Regions from separate parts of the Allobosea sp. genome, predicted to be linked through region 1. Evidence: riboswitches for the same ligand, from Rfam matches in the RefSeq annotation. Region 1 holds a riboswitch; the other holds the start of a gene.
What was found. A riboswitch is a leader RNA that binds a small molecule or an ion and turns the genes downstream of it on or off. The one in region 1 is predicted to bind cobalamin.

Region 1 (11,835 bases):
CAGCATGGCGACGCTGCTCATCGCCTTCGTCGCGATACCTCTAACCACGGTCGCCCTCAGTTTCGGAGCGGCGGAATATTTCGCGCTGCTGACCCTCGGGCTGGTGTCTTCCATCGCACTGGCGTCGGGGTCGGTGCTGAAGGCGATTGGCATGGTCACGCTCGGCCTGCTGCTCGGCTTGACCGGGAGCGATATCTACACCGGCGCCGAGCGTTTCACTTTTGGGATGCCCGAGATGTTCGACGGGCTGGACCTGGTCGCGATTGCCGTCGGCACGTTCGGCATCGTCGAGATGTTCCGCAACTTCGAGGCGACAGACGAGTCGCAGGGGACGATCAGCGAGGTCGGCAGCATCTGGCCTTCACTCAGCGATTTCAAAAGGATTATTCCGCCATCGATCCGGGGAACGGCGATCGGATCGGTCCTCGGCGTACTGCCGGGCGGCGGCGCCATGCTGTCGTCCTTCGTCGCCTATAATCTCGAAAAGCGAGTGTCGTCCAATGCTGCCGAATTCGGCAAAGGCGCAATCGAGGGGGTCGCGGCGCCCGAATCCGCCAACAACGCCGGTGCCCAGACCTCTTTTATTCCGATGCTGGCGCTGGGCGTGCCTTCCAACGCGGTGATGGCGCTGATGATAGGCGCAATGATCATGCAGGGGATCGAGTCCGGGCCGAACGTCATCAACAACAAACCCGACCTGTTCTGGGGCCTGATCATGTCAATGTGGATCGGCAATGCGATGCTGGTGATCCTCAACTTGCCATTGATCGGGGTTTGGGTCTCCTTGCTGCGGGTACCATACCATGTTCTATTCCCCGCCATCCTGGTGTTCTGCTGCATCGGCGTCTATAGCGTGAACAACGCTACCTTCGGCGTCTACCAGATAATCATTTCGGGGTTGCTCGGCTACGCGCTCTCGAAGCTCGACTGTGAGATTCCTCCGTTCATCCTCGGCTTTATCCTCGGCCCGATGCTGGAAGAACATTTCCGCCGCGCCCTCATCCTGGCCGACGGGGACTTGAGCGTGTTCATCACCCGCCCGATCAGCGCTGTCCTGCTGGTGCTCGCAGTCACGCTGTTGGTTTCCATGAGCCTGCCGATGATCGCCGAACGACGAAATCGGGTTTTCGTTGAGGAAAGCTGATCCCCTATGCGGGCAGACTTCGGTTGTGTCACAAATTCGTCCTAGCTGTTTTATCCTACGATCGTATATCCGCGGAGCCAGCCTGCTGCGGCGGACATGCAGGATGAGAATCCGACTGCATATGCGTCGCCGTGGGAACAGTTGCAGAGGATTGTCAATAAGCGCCGCGAGGATCGAGATGTTCGAGAGCGAGGCTGGTCCGGATTCCGGCTACCGTTGGTATCATTGACGCCGCGGCATTTCCGCTCTACCCGTCTTCGGGACGGTTCCCTCACGGGATCAAAAGGGAACGCGGTGCGGGGGGTGCCTCCTCATGCCGCGGCTGCCCCCGCAACTGTAAGCGGCGAGCCTTTCGCCAGACGCCACTGGGGCCTCGGACCTGGGAAGGCGGCGAAGGGCACCGACCCGCGAGCCAGGAGACCTGCCGTCAGCCGTGGTCACACGCGGACACGTTCGGACGGGGTGAGCCGATCGCTGATTCGACCGTTCGCCGCCTTTCGCGCGGCCGATGGGAGATCGCGTTCGCGGTGACGTGCCACTGACGTCAACGCCCGAGGTCTCCAGCGTGATCCCCTTCCAGCCCGCCGCGGGATGCGGCCGTCTCCTGTTTTCCGTTTCGCTTCTCGGCCTGGCCTGCGCCGCCGGCCCGGTCTTCGCGCAGAGTCAGCCGGCGCCGCCGGCCGGGCAGGGCGCCATCGCCCTCGACGAGATCGTCGTCAGCCCGACCGGCAGGCCGACCCCGGCGCGCGAGGTCGCAAGCTCCGTCACCGTCGTCACGGCGCAGGAGATCGCGCAGCAGCAGCGCCGCACCCTGCCGCAGGCGCTTGCCGCCGTGCCCGGCCTCAACATCGTCCAGACCGGCGGGCCGGGCGGCCAGACCTCGGTCTTCATGCGCGGCACCAATTCCAACCACGTCAAGGTGCTGATCGACGGCATCGAGGCCAACGACCCGGCGACGCCGAACCGTTCCTTCGATTTCGGCTCGATGACGACCGACGACATCGAGCGTATCGAGGTGCTGCGCGGCCCGCAGAGCGGCCTCTACGGCGCCAATGCGATCGGCGGCGTGATCTCGATCACGACGAAGCGCGGCGAGGGGCCGCCGAAGGTCACAGCCCGCGTCGAGGCGGGCTCGCACGGCACCTTCAACCAGGCGGCGGGCTTCAGCGGCGGTGACGACCGCTTCGACTACGCCTTCAACGTCAGCCATTTCCGTTCGGATTCGAACGATACCGTGCCGAAGCAGCTCACCCCTCCAGGCCAGCGCGTGCGGCCGGACGCCTTCGACAGCTATAGTTATTCCGGCCGGCTGGGCTTTGCCCTCACCGACACGCTCAGGCTCAACTGGACCGGCCGCTATACCGACGGCAAGTTCCTCAACACTTATGATGCCGGCTTCCCGAGCCGCCCGACGCCGTATCGCTCGAGCCAGAACTACGGGCAGTTCCTGACCCGTGGCGAGGTGGTCTGGGACCCGTTCGCCGGGCGCTTCGTCAACCGCTACGGCGTCTCCTTTTCCAACCAGGATCGCTTCAGCCGCACCCCCAACGCCTTCGGCCTTCTCGGCCTGCCGACGGACTATCGCGGCGAGCGCACCAAGGTCGACTGGCGCGGCGATTACGAGATCGCCAAGGGCCACAACCTGATCATGGGCCTGCAATACGAGCGCGAGCGACTGGAGACGACGAATCTCACCGCCTCCAACGGCAACAAGGCGGGCTTCCTCGAATACCAGGGCAATATCCAGGACCGCTTCTTCCTGGCCGCCAATATCCGCCACGACGACGACGACAGCTATGGCGGGCACACCACCTGGCGCATCGCGCCGGCCGTCATCGTTCCGGGCACGGAAACCAGGTTGAAGGCGAGCTACGGCACCGGCTTCAAGGCGCCGACGCTGAACGAGCTCTTCGTCGACTATCGCCCGGGCTTCAACTTCCACGGCAACCCGAACCTGAAGCCGGAGGAGAGCCGCGGCTGGGATGTCGGTTTCGAGCAGCCGCTCTTCGACCGCAAACTGCAATTCGGCGCGACCTGGTTTCAGAACCACATCGACAACCTGATCGTCACCAACGCGACCTTCGATTCCTACGCCAATGTCGGCAAGGCCGAGACGAAGGGTGCCGAGGCTTTCGCCGCGCTGGAGATCTCGCCGCAGTTCCGCATCCGCGCCGACTACACCTTCACGCTGGCCAAGGACGAGATCGCCCGGCAGGAACTGCTGCGCCGGCCGCGCCACAAGGCCAGCGCCACCGCGACCTGGACGCCGATGGAGAAGCTCACCCTCTCGGCGACAGTGCTCTATGTCGGCCCCTGGGTCGACGGCAACCGCGACTTCTCGGTGCCGCGCCTCAAGGCCAAGGGCGCGACGCTGGTCAACCTCGTCGCCGAATACAAGGCGACCGACAAGGTCACGGTCTTCGGTCGCGTCGACAACCTGTTCGACAAGCGCTGGGAGAATCCGGTCGGCTTCCTCGTGCCTGGATTCGGCGCTTTCGGCGGGATCAGGGTAGCCTTGGGCGGATGAGGCTTTTTCGCGCGCGACGCTCGACGATCGTTCTCGCCGCGGTGCTGGCCGGCACCGCGGCGGGAGCGCTCTCGGCCAAGCCGAAGCCCGAGCGCATCGTCTCGCTCAACCTGTGCACGGACGAACTCGTCCTGCGGCTGGCCGGCCGCGACCGCATCGCCTCCGTCACCTGGCTCTCGCGCGATCCGCGCAATGCCAACATGGCGCAGGCGGCCCGCGCGGTCGGGGTCAATCACGGCCTCGCCGAGGAGGTCCTGGCGGCGAAGCCGGACCTCGTCGTCGCCGGCGCCTATACCACCCGCACGACGGTCGCGCTGCTGAAACGCACCGGCATCCCGGTGCGCGAGTTCGGCGTGCCGCGCAGCTTCGCCGAGATGCGCGCCCAGATCGCGGAGATGGCGGCGCTCATCGGCGAGGAGGCGCGCGGCGCCGCGCTGATCGCCGAAATCGATGCGCGCCTCGCCGCGATCGCCGCGAGGCGACCGGCCCACCGTCTCCGCGCCATCGTCCTGCAGCCCAACGGCTTCGCCGTCGGGCGCGGCTCGCTGGTCGACGAGATCCTGAACGCCGCCGGCCTCGATAACATCGCCGCCAGCCTCGGCATCGAGAGCTATGGCCGGATCGCGCTGGAGACCGTGGCGCTCGGCGGGGCGCAGATGCTGATCCTCAACGACACGCCGGATGGGCCGCCCTCGCTCGCCACAGAGATCCTGCACCATCCGCTGATCCGCAAGCTCGGCGCGCGGCTGACGCTCGTCGCCCTGCCGTCGCGGCTGTGGACCTGCGCCGGGCCGAGCGTGCTAGACGCCGTCGATCTGCTCGCCAGGGCCGCCGGGGAAGCCCGATGAGAGGGACCCCGCCGCTCATGCTGCTGGTCGCGCTGCTCGCGCTGGCGACGCTCGCCGTCTTCGTGCTTTCGGTCGCCATCGGCTATGCACCGCTCGATCTCGGCGCGGCTCTCGGTGATCTTCTCGCCGGCCGGCCGACGCTTCCGGCACTGGTGCTGTGGGAGTTGCGCCTGCCGCGCGCCCTGCTCGGCGCGCTCGTCGGCTTCAGCCTCGGGCTCTCGGGCGCGGCGCTGCAGGGGCTCTTGCGCAACCCGCTGGCCGAGCCCGGCGTCATCGGCATCTCCAGCGCCGCCGCCTTCGGTGCGGTATTGACCTTCTATTCCGGGCTCTCGGCCGGTTTCGCGCTCGCCCTGCCGCTCGGCGGCATCGCGGGCTCGGTGCTCGCGACGCTCGTGCTCTTCATCCTGCTCGGCCGCGGGGCCGGCACCACCACGCTGATCCTCGCCGGCGTCGCGCTCAACAGCTTCGCCGGTGCCGCGACCGCGCTCGCGCTCAACCTCGCGCCCAACCCCTTCGCCGCTCTGGAGATCGTGTTCTGGCTGATGGGCTCGCTCGCCGACCGCAGCCCGACCCATGTCCTGCTCGCCTTGCCGCTGATGCTCGTCGGCTGGGGCCTGCTGCTCTCGACGGCCTCGGCCCTCGACGCGCTGACGCTCGGCGACGACACCGCCGCCAGCCTCGGTGTCGGCCTCGCCGGCTTGCGCGCCCGGCTGATCGGCGGCACGGCGCTGGCGGTCGGCAGCGCCGTCGCGGTTGCGGGCGCGATCGGCTTCGTCGGCCTCGTGGTGCCGCATCTGCTGCGGCCGCTGGTCGGCAACCGGCCCGGCCGGCTGCTGGCGGTCAGCGGCTTCGGCGGCGCCATCCTGGTGCTCGCCGCCGATACGGCGCTCAGGCTGGCGCCGATCCGGCCGGAGCTCAAGCTCGGCGTGGTGACGGCGCTGATCGGCGCGCCCTTCCTGTTCAGCCTGGTCGACCGCATGCGGCGGGAGGCGCGATGACCGTCGAGGCCCGCGCCATCACCGTCTCGCTCGGCGGCAAGCCGATCCTGCGCGACGTCGATCTCGATGTGAGGCCGGGCGAATGCCTCGGCCTCGTCGGCCCCAACGGTGCCGGCAAGACCACGCTGCTTCGCGTCCTCGCCGGCCTGAGCCCGCCGGCGGGCGGCACGGTGCGCTACGACGGCGAAACGGCCGCCGCGCTCGGCCGGCAGGCGCTCGCCCGGCGCGTCGCCTATCTGGCGCAGGGCGGCGAGGCGGCCTGGCCGCTCTCGGTCGAGGCCGTGGTCGGCCTGGGGCGCCTGCCGTACCGCCGCCCTTTCTCCGGGCTGTCGCCGGCCGATGACGCTGCGATCGCACGGGCCCTGCAAGCCTGCGACGCCGCCGATCTCGGCGACCGGACGCTGGGCACGCTCTCGGGCGGCGAGCAGCGGCGTGTGCTGCTGGCCCGGGCGCTGGCGGTCGAGGCCCTCTATCTTCTCGCCGACGAGCCGCTCGCCGGGCTCGACCCGCTGCACCAGCTCGAGGTGATGGAGCTTTTGCGCCGCACGGCACGGGGCGGAGCCGGCGTCGTCGTCGTGCTGCACGACCTGACGCTGGCCGCCCGCTTCTGCGACCGTCTGGCCCTGATCGATCGGGGGAGGCTCGTCGCCGCCGGACCGCCGGCCGAGGTCCTCGACGACCGGCGCCTCAAGGCGGTGTTCGGCATCGCGGTGCTGCGCGGCAGCCATGAAGGCGAGCCCTTTCTCCTGCCCTGGGGAGTAAGCCATGACCGATAGCGAAGCGATCCGTGCCGTCCTGCGCGCGCATCTCCTGGACGAAACCAGCCAATGGAATCTCGGCACCTTCGGCGCCATCGCCGAGTTCATGCGCGATCCCGGCGAGCCGGTCGCGATCGTCGACGAGCCTGGCCGTCTCGCGGCGACCACGGCGCGCGGCGGCATCGGCTTCGGCGGGCTCGACGGCGTGCGGCTTTTCGCTTCCGAGACGGCGATCGGCACGATCTGGAGCCACCGCGTCGCACTCTGCCTGCCGGAAGAAGCCTGTGCGATGAGCCGGCGCACGGTTCTGACCGACCTCGGTCCCGACAGCGAGGCGCTGCGCGCGGCGGATGCCGGCGCGATCCTGTTCGACATGGGGCTCGGCACGCTCCAGGCGGATATCTGCATCCGGACCGCAGATCCCGCCCTGATCGGGCTGCTGCGCGCCCAGGCCGGCCGTTCCCTGTTCGAGCCGGGCAACCAGGCCATGCCGGCGATCGTCGCGGCGGGGCCGCACCGCGTCTTCATCGCCCGGATCGGCCGCTGCGAGGTCTATCAGCCGATCCCGCCGGCCGACGGCAGGAGCCCGGAAGGCCCGCATACCCATGTGCTGCCGCAATTGCTGCGGGCGGGCCGCACCCATGCCGCGACCGAGCCGGTGCCCGCCGGTCATGTGCCCTGCGCGCATCTGGTGCCGGTCCACCCGCTCAGGGATGCGATGGGGCAGCCACGGCCGTTCGACCGCGATGCCTTCGACCGTTTCGCCGATCTGCTCGACCGCTTTGGAGATCCCGGACTGGTGGCGACGAAGCGCGCGGTACGGAACCTGCTGGCGAGCGATGCGGCGCCGGAGGCTTTCTCACCGCCGCCGAGCCGGTTCGGGCGCAACACCGTCAAGGTCGCCCTACGCCAGCAGAAGGAACGCGACGGACCGACTGGTCGCTTGCGGGACTGGCTCCGCTGCCACGATCCGCGCGATGGCCAGGGTCCGGGCGATGGTGGTGCAGACGATTACGGCCATGGCTGATACCGCCGGCTCATCGGCCAGGCTCCGGATCCTGATCCAGGCTAAAGGCGAGGCCACCAGGCATAGGGTCTCGTTGAAGCCCTGGAGGCAGGGCTGGCCATTCCCCCGCGCCCCGACAGGATGCGGATCGACCGCGGGGCGTCGGCGAGCCAGGGTCGCCAGATCACGAATGCGCGGACCTCTCTCATATCCTGCGCGACCCGGAGGGCCATGCCGGCCAAGAGGAGGCGTGACACCGGACCTGCTCTAGTCGCGGCCGAAGTCCCTTTGGCGGCCGGCGACGATGGCGCGCCGGCTTTCCTTCCTCCGCTTCTTCTCGGGAGGAAGGAAAGCCGGCGCTTGTTGCGCGGCACCCGTCGGCGGCAACCGACGCCACCGTCGAACAGCGGCGGACGGAGGCGGCGATATCTTCGGCACCGGTGATGTCCAGCGCAATATCCGACTGGCTGCAGGGGCATGCAACCCAATCGCTTGTCCGATGGCTGGTCACGCCCGCCGAGTTCGCCCTCAAATCCGCGCTGGAAAAGCCGGCCGCTTGAGGCCAGAAATCAAACTCGGGACCCTCCCTCAGACCGCGGGAGAAAAGGGTCGCAGGTCATGCGTCCTGCTCCACAAACGGGCCTACGGGTCTCGTCTGAGGAAGGTGGTGATGAAGTCTGCTTCCTGCGGGCGGACTTCGTGGCCGCCATCGTGCAATCGCAGGTCAACCTTGGCGCCCTGTTCTGCAAGATACCTTGCCAGGGACTCGGTCAGCGGCAGCGGCGAGATGGGGTCATGCCGGCCGGCGGTAATCAGCACATCGAGAGACTTCAGCGCAGCATTCGCCTCAGGCTCCCACGGGATCAGCGGATGCATCAGCACAACACGGTCGAACAGTTCAGGCGCCTCGAAGATCACCGAAGCGAGGATGTTGGCCCCATTCGAATAGCCAAGTCCGTAAACGGGAGCGCCGTCATGCGCCTTGCGATGCGCCCGGATGAAGTCGGTCATCTTTTCGGTGCGAAAGGCAAGGTCGACCATGTCGTAGACGCCTTCCGCCCGTCTGCGAAAGAAGCGGTTTGCGCCATACTCGGAAAGCGATGAACATCCCCTCGTCGCTGCAACGACGCCGGCAAAAGGAAGCCGAGCTGGCGGCGAGCCGTGCAGCGCTTCGGCGCCTGCCCCCGATGGCCCGGGCCGTTGCGCATTGAAGCCCATTCGAGGGTGCTCCATCCCCTCCCGTTTCAGCAAAACCCCTGCGCGCAGGAGCTCATCGTGACGACGAACGAACCAAGCCCTGCGAACGGCGACTCACGGGAATACTGGGCCGCGGCCCGGGAAGGACGCCTGCTTCTCCAGAAATGCCGCGCCTGCCGGTCGTTTCAGTTTCCGCCCCGGCATCATTGCGCGGCCTGCTGGGAAGCTGATCTCGATCAGGTGGAGGCCGGCGGGTTTGGCCGTATCGAGAGCTTCACGATCGTCAGGCGGGCGCCGACGGCGGCATACCGAGACAAGGTTCCCTATGTCGTCGCGGCGGTCCTGCTCGACGAGGGGGCGCGGATGATCACCAATATCCTCGGGGACGATGCCCTGGATGCGAAGATCGGCGACCGCGTGCCGCAATCAGTGTGCCAGCGCGGCCGAACAACGATATCGTGCTCCAGCGGCGATCGGTACGAGGAGGCTGGTTTGCGAAGCCTTGCAACCTTCCTGCCAGTGCTGGCATGGCGATTGCGGCGATGGGTGAGGCAAACCGAAGGCCTTCCGTGTACACGAAGACCTTCAAGTGGGATCTTGGGTGAGACGATGAGCGAGGCTTTCATCTGCGGCTATGTCCGCACTCCGATCGGACGCTTCGGCGGCTCGTTGTCCTCTGTGAGAGCGGACGATCTCGGCGCCGTGCCGCTGAAGGCCTTGGTCGAGCGGCATCCGCAGCTCGATTTCGGGGCTGTCGACGACGTGATCTTCGGCTGCGCCAACCAGGCGGGCGAGGACAACCGCAACGTCGCGCGCATGTCGCTGCTGCTCGCCGGCCTGCCCAAGGAGGTGCCGGGCACCACCATCAACCGGCTCTGCGGCTCGGGGATGGATGCCGTCATCGCGGCGGCGCGCGCGATCAGGGCGGGCGAGGCCGAGCTGATGATCGCCGGCGGCGTCGAGAGCATGTCGCGCGCGCCCTTCGTCATGCCCAAGGCCGAGAGCGCCTTCTCGCGCCAGGCGGAAATCCACGACACCACCATCGGCTGGCGCTTCGTCAATCCGCTGATGAAGGCGCAGTACGGCGTCGATTCGATGCCGGAGACGGGCGAGAACGTCGCCGCCGACTGCGCCATCAGCCGGGCCGACCAGGACGCCTTCGCGCTGCGCTCGCAGCTCAAGGCGGTCGCGGCCCAGCAGAGCGGCCGGCTCGCCAGGGAGATCGTCCCCGTCCTGATCCCGCAGCGCAAGGGCGATCCCATCCGCGTCGAGAGCGACGAGCACCCGCGCGGCGACACCACGCTGGAGAAGCTCGCCAAGCTCGGCACCCCGTTCCGCAAGGAAGGCGGCACCGTCACGGCCGGCAATGCGTCCGGCGTCAATGACGGCGCGGCGGCGCTGATCGTCGCCTCGGAGAAGGCGGCAGTGAAATACGGCCTGACCCCACTGGCACGTGTCGTCGGCGGCGCCACGGCCGGCATCGCGCCGCGCGTCATGGGCCTCGGGCCGATCCCGGCCACGCGCAAGCTCTGCGCGCGGCTTGGCCTGAAGCCCGGCGATTTCGACATTGTCGAACTCAACGAGGCTTTCGCCAGCCAGGGCATCGCGGTGCTGCGCGAGCTCGGCATCGCCGAGGACGGCGCCCATGTGAACCCGAACGGCGGCGCCATCGCGCTCGGCCATCCGCTCGGCATGTCGGGCGCCCGCATCGCCGGCACCGCAGCGCTGGAGCTTTCGCTGACCGGCAAGAGGCGCGCGCTCGCGACGATGTGCATCGGCGTCGGTCAGGGCATCGCCATCGCGCTTCAGTCAGCTTAACATGTAGTAGTTTTCGCGATTGTCGAAGAAGATTTATAATATGTTTTGTATATTTTTTCATATTTTCATAATTCAGCCTCAAAATCCTTCCCAAACCGGCGCTGCAGCTTGCCCATGAAATGCTCCTCTTTCCGTCAGAAGAGCTCTCCACTTTCCCGAAGCAAGTCCGCAAGAAGCGTGATCCGGTTCACGGGAGAGCGGTGTGGGGCCGTTCGCCCGCCTGTTGCCAAATGGTCGCTCCCGCTCGGATCCGTCTCCTATCCGTCACGAGCATAGAGAGCAGGGGGATATTGGAGTCCGGGCGCCAGTGATGTAACTTTATAACTTATCATTTGATGGAGGAGCTCGATGCGGGTCTTGCGGGGTTGGGTTGAGTATGGTGCTGTTTCGAAGCACCGGTGGAGTTCGGCCATGTGATTCAGAGCGACGAGGCCGATCGCGCCGGCGATCCCACCAGCGGCGGTGTCGGTGCCGCAGCGGACGAAACCCGCTGCGTCATCGTCGGAGCGGGTCCGGCCGGCCTGATGCTGGGCCTCCTGCTCGCCAGGGCCGGTGTCGCGGTCACGGTGCTCGAGAAGCACGCCGATTTCCTGCGCGATTTCCGCGGCGACACCATCCACCCCTCGACGCTGGAGGTCATGGCCGAGCTCGGCCTGCTCGACGATCTGCTGAAGCTGCCGCATACGCGGGCGCCTCGCCTGCATGCCGAGATCGGCGGCGCCGATGTCACGATTGCCGATTTCTCGCGCCTGCCGGTGAGGTGTCGCTTCATCGCCTTCATGCCGCAATGGGATTTCCTGGATTTCGTCGCGGCGGAAGCCGGGCGCCATCCGGGTTTTCGGCTCGTCATGCAGACTGAGGTGACCGAACTGATCGAGGAGGACGGCCGGGTCGTCGGGATTCGCGCCGCCGCGCCCGACGGTCCGCTGATGCTGCGCGCCGGCCTGGTGGTCGGCGCCGATGGGCGCAACTCGATCGTCCGGGAGAAGGCCGGGCTCATCGTCGAGCGCTTCGGCAGCCCGAGCGACGTGCTTTGGATGAAGTTCTCCCGGCAGCCGGACGACCCGCCCTATACGATGGGTCACGGCGGGCCGCGGCAGGGCTTCGTCATGGTCGATCGCGGCGACTATTGGCAATGCGGCTATGTGGTCCGCAAGGGCGGTTTCGCCGAGGTGAAGGAAGCGGGCCTCGACGCCTTCCGCGCCGCCGTCGCCGCCGTCTCGCCCCTGCCGCCCGAGCGCATGCGGGAGGTGCGCTCCTGGGACGACGTCCATCTCCTCAGCGTGCGCATTGACCGGCTCGCGCGCTGGTGGCGGCCCGGGCTGATCTGCATCGGCGATGCCGCTCACGCCATGTCCCCGATCGGCGGGGTCGGCGTGAACCTCGCGATCCAGGACGCGGTCGCGGCCGCGAACATCCTCGCCGCGCTGCTGCGGGACGGCATCGTCTCCGACCGGCACCTCGCCGCCGTCGAGGCGCGCCGCCGGTTCCCCACCAGGGCGACGCAGAAGCTCCAGTTGATGATGCGGCGCGACAGAA
Region 2 (11,835 bases), 820 kb from region 1:
GAAGCCCGTCGGCCCGAAGAGCTGGAGCGGAACGGTGCCGCGCACGATCGAGGTCAGCCCCATGCTGACACCGAAGGCGACGGCGAACAGCCCCGCGACGATCGGCAGATCCCCGCCGACCAGGAGCAGGGCGAAGCCGAACGGCATCAGCCAGGCGCAGAACCAGGCCGTCGTCACCGGCTCGACGCTGCGGCCGAACAGCATCTCTCCGAGCCGCCCGACCACCTGCCCCGGCCCGATTATCGCGCCGACAGCGACCGCGGCGGTGGCGGCGAGCCCGAAGCCCTGCAACAGCGCCAGCATATGCATGGTCACGGCCGAAATGGCGAAGCCCTGCAACGAGAAGGCCAGCGCCAGCAGCAGGAAGGCGCGGCTGCGGCGCTTGCCCGTCAGATAGGCCGGCTCGGGCGCCGGCACCGCCGCGGCGGCGGCAGCCGCGACCGGCGGGACGACCGGCCGCTTCACCCGCCCCGGCAGGAAGACCAGATGCAGCGGCAGGCAGACCAGGAGCTGCGCGAGGCCGTAGAGGCGATAGATGCCGCGCCAGTCGAGGATCGCGAGCAGGGCGCTGGTGAGCGGCCAGAACAGGGTCGAGGCGAAGCCGCCGATCAGGGTGATCTGGCTGATCGCGCGGCGCGCCTGCTGGCCGCGCGCCTGCGTCAGCGCGGCGAAGGCGGCATCGTAGAAGACGGCGGTGGTCACGGCCTGCAGGGCGACCATCGCCAGGATATAGCTGACGATGCCGCGCGCCTCCGCCAGCGCCAGCAGGGAGAGCCCGGCGGCTCCCGATCCGACCGTCATCACGAGCCGCGTGCCATAACGGTCGATCAGGCTGCCGGTGAGCGGAGCGACGGCGCCACCGAGCAGGAGCCCGGCCGCCAGCCCGCCGAAGGTCCATTCCGGCGCCCAGCCGAAGGTTTCGGTGATATGCGGCGCCAGCACGGTGAAGGGGTAATAGAGCGTGCCGTAGCCGAAGGTCTGCGTGACGCCGAGCGCCACGATCAGCGAAGGCCCGCCGGGCCGCAGGAATGCTGGCGAAAATGCGGGCGAAGCCATGGCCGCCGTCCGACCCCGCTCAGACGATCTGATTCAGCAGGCCCGCTTCCCCGTGTTCGAGGCGATGCAGATTGTCGAGCAGGATATCGATCACCCGGCCTTCATAGGCGCGCGTCTCGCCGGCGCTGTGCGGCGTGACGATGACCTGCGGCATCCGCCAGAAGGGCGAGGCCGCCGGCAGCGGCTCCTCGTGGAAGCAGTCGAGCCCGGCGCCGGCGATGCCGCTGTTGCCGAGCGCATCGATCAGGGCCACCTCGTCGACGACGCGGCCGCGCGCGACATTGACCAGGAAGGCGGAGGGTTTCATCGCGGCGAGGATGCGGGCATCGATCAGCCCGTCCGTCTCGGGCGTCAGCGGGCAGGTCAGCACGACGAAATCCGCCTGCGCCACCGCCTCGGCGAGCTTGTCGGGATGGACCACCGCCTCGGCATGCGGCTGCGGTGCGGCGCTGCGGCGCACGCCTACGACGCGCATGTCGAAGGCGGCGGCGAGCTTCGCCAGCCTCAGGCCGATGCGGCCGAGGCCGACGACGACCAGCGTCTTGCCGCCGAGTTCGTCCTCGCGGGCCGTCAGGTCGCCGATCATCGGGCGCCAGTACTGCCGCGCCTGGTTGTCGCGGGCGAAATGGATCTGGCGGGCGAGCGCGAGCATCAGCGCGATCGCATGCTCGGCGACCGCCCGCTCGTTGCCCCCCTGGGCGCTGGCGAGGCGGATGCCGGCCGCCGCGATCGCCGCCTTGTCGAACTGGTCGGTGCCGGCGCTGACCGACTGGATGAAACGCAGCTTCGGCAGACGCGCCATGAGCTCGTTGCGCCACAGGCCGGAAACGACGAGCACGTCCGCTTCCGGCGCGCGCTCGCGCAGCTCGTCGAGGCTGCGGACCTGGAAGCTCCGGGCGCCGTGCCCCCGCGCGAGGAACAGCTCGCGCAAAGCATAGACGGGGTGGGCGAAGCCGATCGTCAGGTCGCCTTCCGGCGGCAGGAATGCCATGCTCTCGCTCTCCCCGAATGCGCGCTCGGCGGAGGTTAGCCGGCACGCCGGTCCCTGTCCCCGCTCTCGTTGCATGCGCCCCTCACGCTGGCGGGGATGCTCAGGCCGCATCGGCAGCCAGCGCCGCGCCGAGACGCGCCCAGGCCCGCGCATCGCCCGGCAGGCCGAAGCGCAGCCGCCGCGGCGCATCCCGGAAGCGGCGCACATAGATGCCGTGGCGGCCGAGGCGGGCAAACAGCGCCGGCGCGGCCGGCGTCTCGACGAGGCGGAACAGGCCGGTGCCGCCGATGATGCGGCCATGCGGGGCGATGAGCGCGTCGAGGCGCGCGGCATCGCCGGCGCGGGCCTCGCCCGCGGCCGCAAGCCAGCGCCGGTCCGCCAGGGCCAGCGCGCCGACATGAAGCGCGGGGCCCGCGACCGACCAGGGACCGAGCGCCGCCGTAAGCTTCGCCGCCTGCTCCGGCGCGGCGATGGCGAAGCCGAGCCGCAGGCCCGCCAGGCCATAGCTCTTGCCGAAGGAGCGCAGCACGATCGTCGCCTCCGGCAGTTCCGGCACGATGCTGAGATCGGGCGTGAAATCGGCGAAGGCTTCGTCGACGACGACGAGGCCGCCACGGGCGGCCGAGCGTCGGGCGAGGCGCTTCAGATCTTCGCGCGGCATGACCCGCCCGTCCGGATTGTTGGGGTTGACCACGACGACGGTCGCGGCCGCCTCGGGCACCGCCGCCGCCTCCTCGACCGCGAAGCCCGCCTTGCGCCAGGCATGGCCGTGCTCGGCATAGGTCGGGCCGAGCACGGCGACGGGGCCGGCCGGCGCGAGGCGCGGCAGCAATTCGATCAGGATCTGCGTGCCGGGCGCCGCGACGATTGCCGCATGGTCCGGCACGCGATAGGCGGCGCGGGCGGCGGCGGCGAGCGCCGCCTCGTCGTCGGCGCCGGGCAGGCGCGTCCACAGGCTTAACGGCAGCGCCGGAAGCGGGTAGGGGATCGGATTGATCCCGGTGGAGAGATCGATCCAGGGCTGCGGCGCCTCCGGAAAGAGCGCGCGGGCCGTGGCGAGATCGCCGCCATGCCAGATATCCTCCTCGACCGCGACGCGCATGACCCTCTCCGCCAGCCTGCCGCTGCTCATCATCGCGCTGACGCTCGAGGCGGCCTTCGGCTATCCGCAACGCTTCTATGCCGCGATCGGCCATCCCGTCACCTGGATCGGCAGGCTGATCGGCGCGCTCGACCGGGCACTCAACCGCGACGGCGCCGCCTTCGCCGCGCGCAAGGCGGCAGGCGCGCTGGCGCTCGCCCTCATCATCGCCACGGTCGTCGCCGTCGCCGCGCCGGTCCAGCGCCTGTGCCTGTCCATCGGGCCGCTCGGCCTCGTTCCGCTCGCGCTCCTCGCCGCGACGCTCATCGCCCAGCGCAGCCTGCACGAGCATGTCGCCCGCGTCGCCGAAGGGCTGGAGCGCGAGGGGCTGGAAGGCGGCAGGCGGGCGGTCGCGATGATCGTCGGGCGCAATCCGCAAACGCTGGACGAGGCGGGGGTGGCGCGCGCGGCGATCGAGAGCCTGGCCGAGAATTTCTCGGACGGCATCGTCGCGCCCGCCTTCTGGCTGGGGCTCGGCGGGCTTCCCGGCATCGCCGCCTACAAGGCGGTCAACACCGCCGATTCGATGATCGGCCACCGCACGCCGCGCCATCGCGCCTTCGGCTGGGCTTCCGCCCGCCTCGACGACCTCGTCAACCTGCCGGCCTCGCGGCTCGCGGCGCTGCTGCTCACCGCCTCGGCCGCGCTCGATCCGGCGGCGGATGCCGGCGGCGCCTGGCGCACGCTGCGGCGCGACGCCGGCAGGCACCGCTCGCCCAATGCCGGCTGGCCCGAGGCGGCGATGGCCGGGGCGCTAGGCTTGAGGCTCGCCGGGCCGCGCGTCTATGGCGAGACCCGCGTCGAGGACCACTGGATGGGCGACGGCCGGGCCGATGCGACGGCCGCCGACATCCGCCGGGCGCTTAGGCTCTATCGGCGTGCCTGCCTGCAGCTCCGGGGGCTGGCAGCGCTGGGGGCGGTGGCTGTGCTGATCTAGCCATCAGAACTCGATTCCCGGCTGCGCCTTCACACCGGCGGCGAAATGGTGCTTCACCAGCGTCATCTCGGTGACGAGATCGGCCGCCGCGATCAGCTCCGGCTTGGCGTTGCGGCCGGTGACGACGATATGCAGGTCGGGCCGGCGCTGCGAGAGCGTCGCCACCACCTCGGCGAGCGGCAGGTAATCGTAGCGCAGCGCGATGTTGAGCTCGTCGAGCACCACGAGCCGGATCGCGGGATCGGCCATCAGCTCCTTCGCCTTGGCGAAGGCGCGCTCGGCGGCGGCGATATCGCGGGCCTTGTCCTGCGTCTCCCAGGTAAAGCCCTCGCCCATGCTGTACCATTGGATCTGATCGCCGAACGCCTCCAGCGCCTTGCGCTCGCCGGTCGACCAGGCGCCCTTGATGAACTGCACCATGCCGACGCGCCAGCCATGGCCGAGCGCGCGCAGCATCAGGCCGAAGGCCGCCGTCGACTTGCCCTTGCCGGGGCCGGTGTTGACGATCAGGAGGCCTTTCTCGACCGTCTTGGAGGCGACTTCGGCGTCCTGCACCGCCTTGCGCTTCTCCATCCTGGCCTTGTGGCGCGCGGCATCCTCGGCATCGGTCATCATTTAACCCATCTCATTTTACTTGCATCGGCAATCCGGCGACCATGAAGACCACGCTGGCCGCGCGCGCCGCAAGCGCCTGGTGCAGCCGCCCGGCCTCGTCGCGGAAGCGGCGCGCCAGCACATTCTCCGGCACGATGCCGAGGCCCACCTCGTTGCCGACCAGCACGAGCGGGGCGCGGACACGCTCGCAAGCGCCGATCAGGGCCTCGCGCGCCGCTTCCGTATCGCGCTCCGCGAGGATCAGGTTGGTCAGCCACAGCGTCAGGCAGTCGACCAGGATCGGCCGCCCGGCCGGCGCGCCCGTAATCGCCTCGGGCAGCGCGAGCGGGGCATCGATCGTGCGCCAGCCCGAGGGGCGGCGCGCCCGGTGCTCTGCGATGCGCCGGGCCATCTCCGAATCATGGGCTTGCGCCGTGGCGATATAGGTCCAGGGCGCCGGCAGCGCCTCGATCAGCGCCTCGGCATGGCGGCTCTTGCCCGAGCGGGCGCCGCCGAGCACGAGGGTGAGATCTGGGATCGGAGACGGCTGCATCGGTGGCCCGGCTTTCCCTCGCGCTCATTCCCGGCCGCGAGCGGAGCTTTCCTCCATTGCACAGCGGCCCGCGGAAGGCTAATGATCCCGGTGACGGTGCCTCCGCGAGGAGGTGAAAAGGGAACGCGGTGGAAAACCGCGGCTGCCCCCGCAACTGTAAGCGGGTGTTCCCCGCCATCGGCCACTGGAGCGCTGCTCCGGGAAGGCGGTGGGGACATCGAGCCCGCGAGCCAGGAGACCTGCCGTCGACCCGCAGAAATCCAACCGGCTGCCGGCGGGGCGGCCACGGAGAGCACCATGAGCACCGCTTCGGTTTCCACTACCGGACTCAGCGTCTCGGAACGCGTCAAGGCCGTCGCCGCCGCGCTGATCGTCGGCATCGCGCTGGTCTATACGACCGGCTTCGCGGCCTCGACCAACGTGCACAACGCCGCGCACGACACCCGCCACGGCCTCGCCTTTCCCTGCCACTGAGGCAAGCGATCCATGGTCACGCGCATTCTTGCGGTCAGCATCCTGGCCGGGCTTCTGGCTGGGCTCATCGTCGCCGCTCTCCAGCATGTCACCACCACCCCGCTCATCCTGAAGGCGGAAACCTACGAAACCGCCTTCGCCGCGCCCGCGCCGGCGCAGGCCGCCTTCACGGACGGCGCGCGGATCATCCTCGCCCATGGCGGGACCGATCACGCCGGGGGCGCGGAGCCCGACGAATGGAAGCCTGAGGACGGCCTCTCGCGCCTCGTCTTCACCAGCCTCGCGACGATCGGCACGGGAATCGGCTTCGCGGCGCTGCTCATCGCCGGCATGCTCGCGGCGGGCGACGCCATCGATCCGCGCCGTGCGCTGATCTGGGGCGCCTGCGGCTTCCTCGCCTTCGGCCTCGCGCCGGGCATGGGGCTGGCGCCCGAGCTGCCGGGGGCGGCTTCCGCCGCCTTGCAGGAACGCCAGCTCTGGTGGCTCGCGACCGTGATCGCCACGGCAATCGGGCTCTTCCTGTTCCTGCGCTTCGACGCACCCTGGCTCAGGCTCATCGCGATCGCGGCGATCCTCGCGCCGCACATCGTCGGCGCGCCGCACGCGCCTGCGCCGGAGAGCAAGGTGCCGGCGGAGCTCGCCGCGCATTTCACCTCGCTCTCGCTCGGCATCCAGGCCGCGCTCTGGCTCGTCACCGCCTTCGCGGTCGGCACGCTCTGGCCCTGGCTGAGCCGGCGCGCCGAAGCAGCCTGAGCCATGCCCGGGGGCGACCTCGCCATCCATGTCTGCACGGCCTGCCGCCGCGCCCGCGCCGATTTGCCGGAGGGTTACGACCAGCCGGGGCTCGCGCTCGCGGAGGCGCTCGCCGCGCGGCTTTCCGCCAGGGGCAGCACGATTCCCGTGCTGCCCGTCGAATGCCTCGCCGTCTGCAAGCGGCCCTGCACCATCGCGCTCAGCGCCGACGGCAAATGGACCTATCTGATCGGCGACCTCGACACCGACACCCATCTCGACGAGATCGTCGGCGCGGCGGAGGCTTATGCCGCCAGCGCCAACGGCATCGTTCCCTGGAAAGAGCGGCCGCAGTCCTTCCGCAAGGGCGTGGTCGCGCGCGTGCCGCCGCTGCCGGCGCGCCGGCAAGGATGACATCATGACCGCTCCGCTCGAAAAGACCCCCTGCACCATCGTCACCGGCTTCCTCGGCGCCGGAAAGACAACGCTGGTGCGCCATCTCCTCGAGAATGCCGGGGGCAGGAAGCTCGCCGTGCTCGTCAACGAGTTCGGCGATCTCGGCTTCGACGGCTCCTTCCTCGCCGGCTGCGGCATCGAAGGCTGCACCGAGGACGACGTGGTCGAGCTGCCGAACGGCTGCATCTGCTGCACCGTCGCCGATGATTTCGTGCCGGCGCTGGAGAAGCTGCTCGACCGCCCGAATCCGCCCCGGCACATCCTGATCGAGACCTCCGGCCTCGCTTTGCCGAAGCCGCTGGTGCAGGCCTTCAACTGGCCGGCGATCCGCTCGCGGGTCACGGTCGACGGCGTCATCGCCGTGGTCGACGGCCCGGCGGTGGCCGAGGGCCAGTTCGCCGACGATCCCGCCGCCCTCGCCGCGCAGAAGGCGGCCGATACCTCCGTGGAGCACGACAACCCTTTGGAGGAAGTGTTCGAGGACCAGATCCTCTGCGCGGACCTGATCCTGCTCAACAAGAGCGACCTCGTCGACGCAGCCGGCCGGGCCAGGGTCAAGGCCGAGATCGCGGAGCATCTGCCGAAGGCGATCAAGATCGTCGAGACCGCCCATGGCAGGGTCGAGCCGGCGCTGATCCTGGGCCTCGCCGCCGCCGTCGAGAGCGATCTCGCCGCCCGCCCCTCGCATCATGGCGAGGGCGGGCACGACCACGACCATGACGATTTCGACTCCGTCGCCCTGCCGCTGCCGGCGGGTCTCTCGCCGGAAGAGCTGTCGGCGCGCGTCGCCAGGGCGGCGGAAGCCGAGGGCGTGCTGCGCCTGAAGGGCTTTGCCGCCGTACCGGGCAAGCCGATGCGGCTCGTCGTGCAGGGCGTCGGCCGGCGCCTCAGTCATCATTTCGACCGGCCCTGGGGCGCGGACGAGGCGCGCGACGGGCGCCTCACCGTGATCGGCCTCAAGGGCTTCGACCTGAAAGCCGTGGAAGCGGCGCTGACGGGGGCGTGACATCGCGCGATGCATCTTCTCCCGACCAGCGAGATCAGGCTGGACGACGGCGAGGACGCCGTCGATCTCGCCCTGCCGCCGGGAGACGTGCTGGTCCTCTCCTTCAGCGACAGCGACCTCTCGGCGCTGGCGGCGGCCGGTAGCGCCGGCGCGCTCTCGCTGAGGCTCGCCCCGCTCAGGCGGCTGAAGCATCCGCTCTCGGTCGATCTCCTGATCGAGAAGACGGCGGCGCGGTGCCGCTTCGTGCTGCTGCGCTGCCTCGGCGGGCTCGACTACTGGCGCTACGGCGTCGAGCAGCTTAGCGCCGCCTGCCGCGCGCGCGGCATCCCGCTCGCGATCCTGCCGGGCGACGAGCGCGACGATCCGCGGCTCAGCGAGCATGCGACGGTGCCGGCGGCGTTCACGGCCGCCCTCACGGCCTATTTCCGGGCCGGAGGCGGAGCGCAGAACATGCACCGGCTGCTGCGGCGGATCGCAGGCTATCTCGAGGCTCCGCGGGACACTCGCGATCTCGCGCCCGTTCCGCTCCCGGCCTTCTTCGCGCTCGGCCGCGACGGCGCGGCCCAGCCCTGGCACGAAGCCCTCGCCGCCCTGCCGGACAGGCCGCTTGTCCCGCTCCTGCTCTACCGCTCCGGCGTCGCGGCGGGCGATACGGCCATGGCCGACGCCATCGCCGCTGCCCTTGCCGCCCGCGGCCTCGCCGCCCTTCCGCTGGCGCTGACCAGCCTGAAGGACCCCATCGTCACGGCGGAACTCGCCGCGCTGATCGCGACCCGCAAGCCGGCGCTGATCGTCGCCACCACCGCCTTCTCGGCTCGCGAGGGCGGCGATTTCGTGCTCGACGGCGCCGATTGCCCGATCCTGCAGGCCATCCCCGTCGGCAGCCCGCGCGAAGCCTGGGACGCCTCGCCGCGCGGCCTCTCCGCCGCCGATCTCGCCATGCAGGTGGCGCTGCCGGAATTCGACGGGCGCATCGGCGCGATTCCGGTGGCTTTCAAGGCCGAGGAAACTGATCTCGCCATCCGCCGGCTGGTGCCCGATGCGGAAGGCATCGCCGCGCTGGCCGATCTCGCGGCCGGCTGGATCGCGCTGGCGCGGAAGCCCGCGGCCGGGCGAAGGCTCGCGCTGGTGATGTCGGATTATCCCGCGCGCGGCGGCCGGGCCGGCTTCGCGGTCGGGCTCGACACGCCGGCGAGCGTCGCGGCGATCCGCGACCTGCTGGCGGGAGCGGGCTACGCGGTCGGCGAAGCCCGTCCGGGCGGGGCTGTCCTGATGACGGCCCTCACCGCCGGACCCGCCGATCTCACGATCCCGCTATCGGCCTATCGCGACTGGCTCGCCGCCATCCCCGCCGCAGCCCGCGACGCTCTCCTCGCCGCCCATGGCGCCCCTGAGGCCGATCCGGCCTGCCGCGACGGCGCCTTTCGCTTCCGGGCCGTGCGCTACGGCCGGCTCACCGTCGCGCTGCAACCGGCCCGCGACGCCACGCCCGACCGCAAGGCGCGCTATCACGACCCCGACGCCCCGCCGGCACACGGCTATCTCGCCTTCTATCGTGCGCTCAGCCAAAGCGAGGCGATCGACGCGCTGATCCATCTCGGCACGCATGGCACGACGGAATGGCTGCCGGGCAAGGCGGTGGCGCTCTCCGCCGCCTGCTGGCCGCGCCTCGCGGTCGGTGGGCTGCCGGTGGTCTATCCTTATGTCGTCGACGATCCCGGCGAGGCGGCCCCGGCCAAGCGGCGGCTCTGCGCCGTGACGCTCGGCCATCTGCCGCCGCCGCTCGCTGAGACGGAAGCGGCCGGCGAAACCGCGCTGCTGCGCGACCTCGTCGAGGAGTTCTCGCAGGCGCAGGTGCTCGATCCGCGCCGGGCCGAGATCGTCGCCGGCGAGATCCGCGCCCGCGCCGCCGAAAGCGGGCTCGCGGCCGCCTGCGGCGTCGCGCCGGAGATGGCGATGAACGAGGCGCTGACGCGGCTCGACGCCCATCTCTGCGACATCGCCGAACTGCCCTTCCGCGAAGGCCTGCACGTCTTCGGCCGCTCCGAGGCCGATCCCGCTTCCGCCCGGAACGAATGCGAAAACCTCATCGCCGCCCTCGACGGGCGCTTCGTGGCGCCGGGCCCGGCCGGCTCGCCGCATCGCGGCCGGCCGGACGTGCTGCCCACCGGGCGCAACCTCTCGACGCTCGATCCGCGCGCGATTCCGACGCGCGCCGCCGCCCGGCTGGGGGCGCTGGCGGCGCAGGCGGTGGTCTTCCGCCATCTCCAGGAGCATGGCGATTATCCGCGCCGGATCGTCATGGACCTCTGGGCCTCGCCGACATTGCGCTCCGGCGGGGAGGATATCGCGCATGCGCTCGCGCTGATGGGCGTCGCGCCGCTCTGGGACGACGCCTCGACCCGCGTCACCGGCTTCGCGATCATCCCGCAGCCGAAGCTCTCCTTCCCGCGTCTCGACGTGACGCTGCGCATCTCCGGCACCTTCCGCGACACCTTCCCCGGCCAGATCGCGCTGATCGACCAGGCGGCGCGGGCGGTTGCCGCGCTGGACGAGCCGGATGACGAGAACGAGCCGGCCGCCGCCCGCCGGCGCGGCGAAGATGGCGCGCGCATCTTCGGCGCCGCGCCCGGCCGCTATGGCGCCGCGATGGCCGACCGCGCGCTCGACGGCGACTGGACCCGGCGCGCGGAGCTGGGCGCCGCCTATCTCGCAGCTTCCGACCACGCCTATGGCGGGCCGGAGGGCGCGGCCGCGAGCGACGCCGGCTTCGCCGCGCGCATCCGCGCGTCCGACGCCTTCATCCATGTCAGCGACACGCCAGGGCGCGACATCCTCGAGGCGAGCAGCGCCGCCGACGTCATCGGCGGGCTCGCCGCGGCGGCGAGCGCGCTCGGCGCCGATCCCGCGCTCTACAGCCTCGACAGCGCCAATCCCGAGACCCCGAAGGCGCGCACCCTGGCTGAGGACATCGCCCGCATCGTCCATGGCCGGCTGACGCATCCGCGCTGGATCGCCGCCCAGCTCGCCCATGGCTGGCGCGGCGCGGCGGAGCTCGCGGAGGCGGTCGATACGCTCTTCGTCTTCGCGGCCGGCACGGACGCCGTCGCGGACGGGCTGTTCGACGCGGTCTTCCAGGCCTATTGCGCCGATCCGGCGGTCTGGTCCACGCTCGAGGCGGCCAATGCGCCGGCCGCCGCCGCGATCCGCGCACGGCTGGATGAAGCCGCACGGCGGGGCCTGTGGACCAGCCGGCGCAACTCGGTCGGCGCCTTCCTGGCACGGGAGACGGCAGAATGAGCCACCCACCGAAGGAAGCGCTGCGGCGCGGCTGGTGCCCGGGCACGCTGAAGCCGATGGAGACGGGCGACGGCTGGCTGGTCAGGCTGCATCCGCCCGGCGCGAGGCTGACCTCGGCGCAACTGCGGCGGATCGCGGCACTGGCGGCCGATCACGGCAACGGGCTGATCGAGATCTCGGCTCGCGCCAATCTGCAGCTGCGGGGGGTTACGGCCGCAAGCCACCCGAAGCTGGTGGCCAGCCTGCTGGCCGAGCATCTCGTCGACGAGCACGAGGGCGAGGGGCCGCAGCGGCTGACCTTGCTCTCGCCGCTGGCGAGCCCGCCCCGGCATGACGGCGGCGCTCCGATCGATACCATCCTCCTGGCCGAGCGGATCGAGAGAGCCGCCCGGACCATCCCCGGCCTGCCGGCCAAGTTCGGCATCGTCGTCGACGATTGCCGCCTGCAATCGCTCGATGGCTTCACCGGCGATATCAGGCTTTTCGGCACCGATGCCGGCCGCGTCATCCTCTGCCTGGCGGATCGCCTCTGGCGCGGCCCGCTCGACGAAAGCGAGGCCGCCCCGGCTGTCGAAGCCATCCTGCGCGGTTTCTC

Region 2: it holds a riboswitch for cobalamin, as region 1 does, so the genes downstream of both, M9917_RS06480 (CbtB domain-containing protein) here and M9917_RS10050 (TonB-dependent receptor plug domain-containing protein) in region 1, are expected to answer to the same signal.

What each region holds. Positions count from the first base shown of each region.
Region 1 covers NZ_JAMLIX010000001.1:2,186,411-2,198,245, forward strand. Annotated here, with positions in the region: gene M9917_RS10045 (tripartite tricarboxylate transporter permease) at 1-1,144, shown strand, start outside; cobalamin riboswitch at 1,391-1,587, shown strand; gene M9917_RS10050 (TonB-dependent receptor plug domain-containing protein) at 1,677-3,671, shown strand; gene M9917_RS10055 (ABC transporter substrate-binding protein) at 3,668-4,519, shown strand; gene M9917_RS10060 (FecCD family ABC transporter permease) at 4,516-5,517, shown strand; gene M9917_RS10065 (ABC transporter ATP-binding protein) at 5,514-6,293, shown strand; gene M9917_RS10070 (DUF6925 family protein) at 6,283-7,302, shown strand; gene M9917_RS10075 (alpha/beta hydrolase) at 7,924-8,499, opposite strand; partial or broken gene M9917_RS21760 (Zn-ribbon domain-containing OB-fold protein) at 8,557-8,838, shown strand; gene pcaF (3-oxoadipyl-CoA thiolase) at 9,088-10,296, shown strand; gene M9917_RS10090 (FAD-dependent oxidoreductase) at 10,794-11,835, shown strand, end outside.
Region 2 covers NZ_JAMLIX010000001.1:1,362,689-1,374,523, reverse strand. Annotated here, with positions in the region: gene M9917_RS06510 (MFS transporter) at 1-1,056, opposite strand, end outside; gene M9917_RS06505 (D-2-hydroxyacid dehydrogenase) at 1,076-2,047, opposite strand; gene cobD (threonine-phosphate decarboxylase CobD) at 2,148-3,149, opposite strand; gene cbiB (adenosylcobinamide-phosphate synthase CbiB) at 3,148-4,125, shown strand; gene cobO (cob(I)yrinic acid a,c-diamide adenosyltransferase) at 4,129-4,737, opposite strand; gene cobU (bifunctional adenosylcobinamide kinase/adenosylcobinamide-phosphate guanylyltransferase) at 4,751-5,272, opposite strand; cobalamin riboswitch at 5,350-5,533, shown strand; gene M9917_RS06480 (CbtB domain-containing protein) at 5,570-5,746, shown strand; gene M9917_RS06475 (CbtA family protein) at 5,759-6,499, shown strand; gene M9917_RS06470 (DUF1636 family protein) at 6,503-6,892, shown strand; gene cobW (cobalamin biosynthesis protein CobW) at 6,897-7,940, shown strand; gene cobN (cobaltochelatase subunit CobN) at 7,950-11,240, shown strand; gene cobG (precorrin-3B synthase) at 11,237-11,835, shown strand, end outside.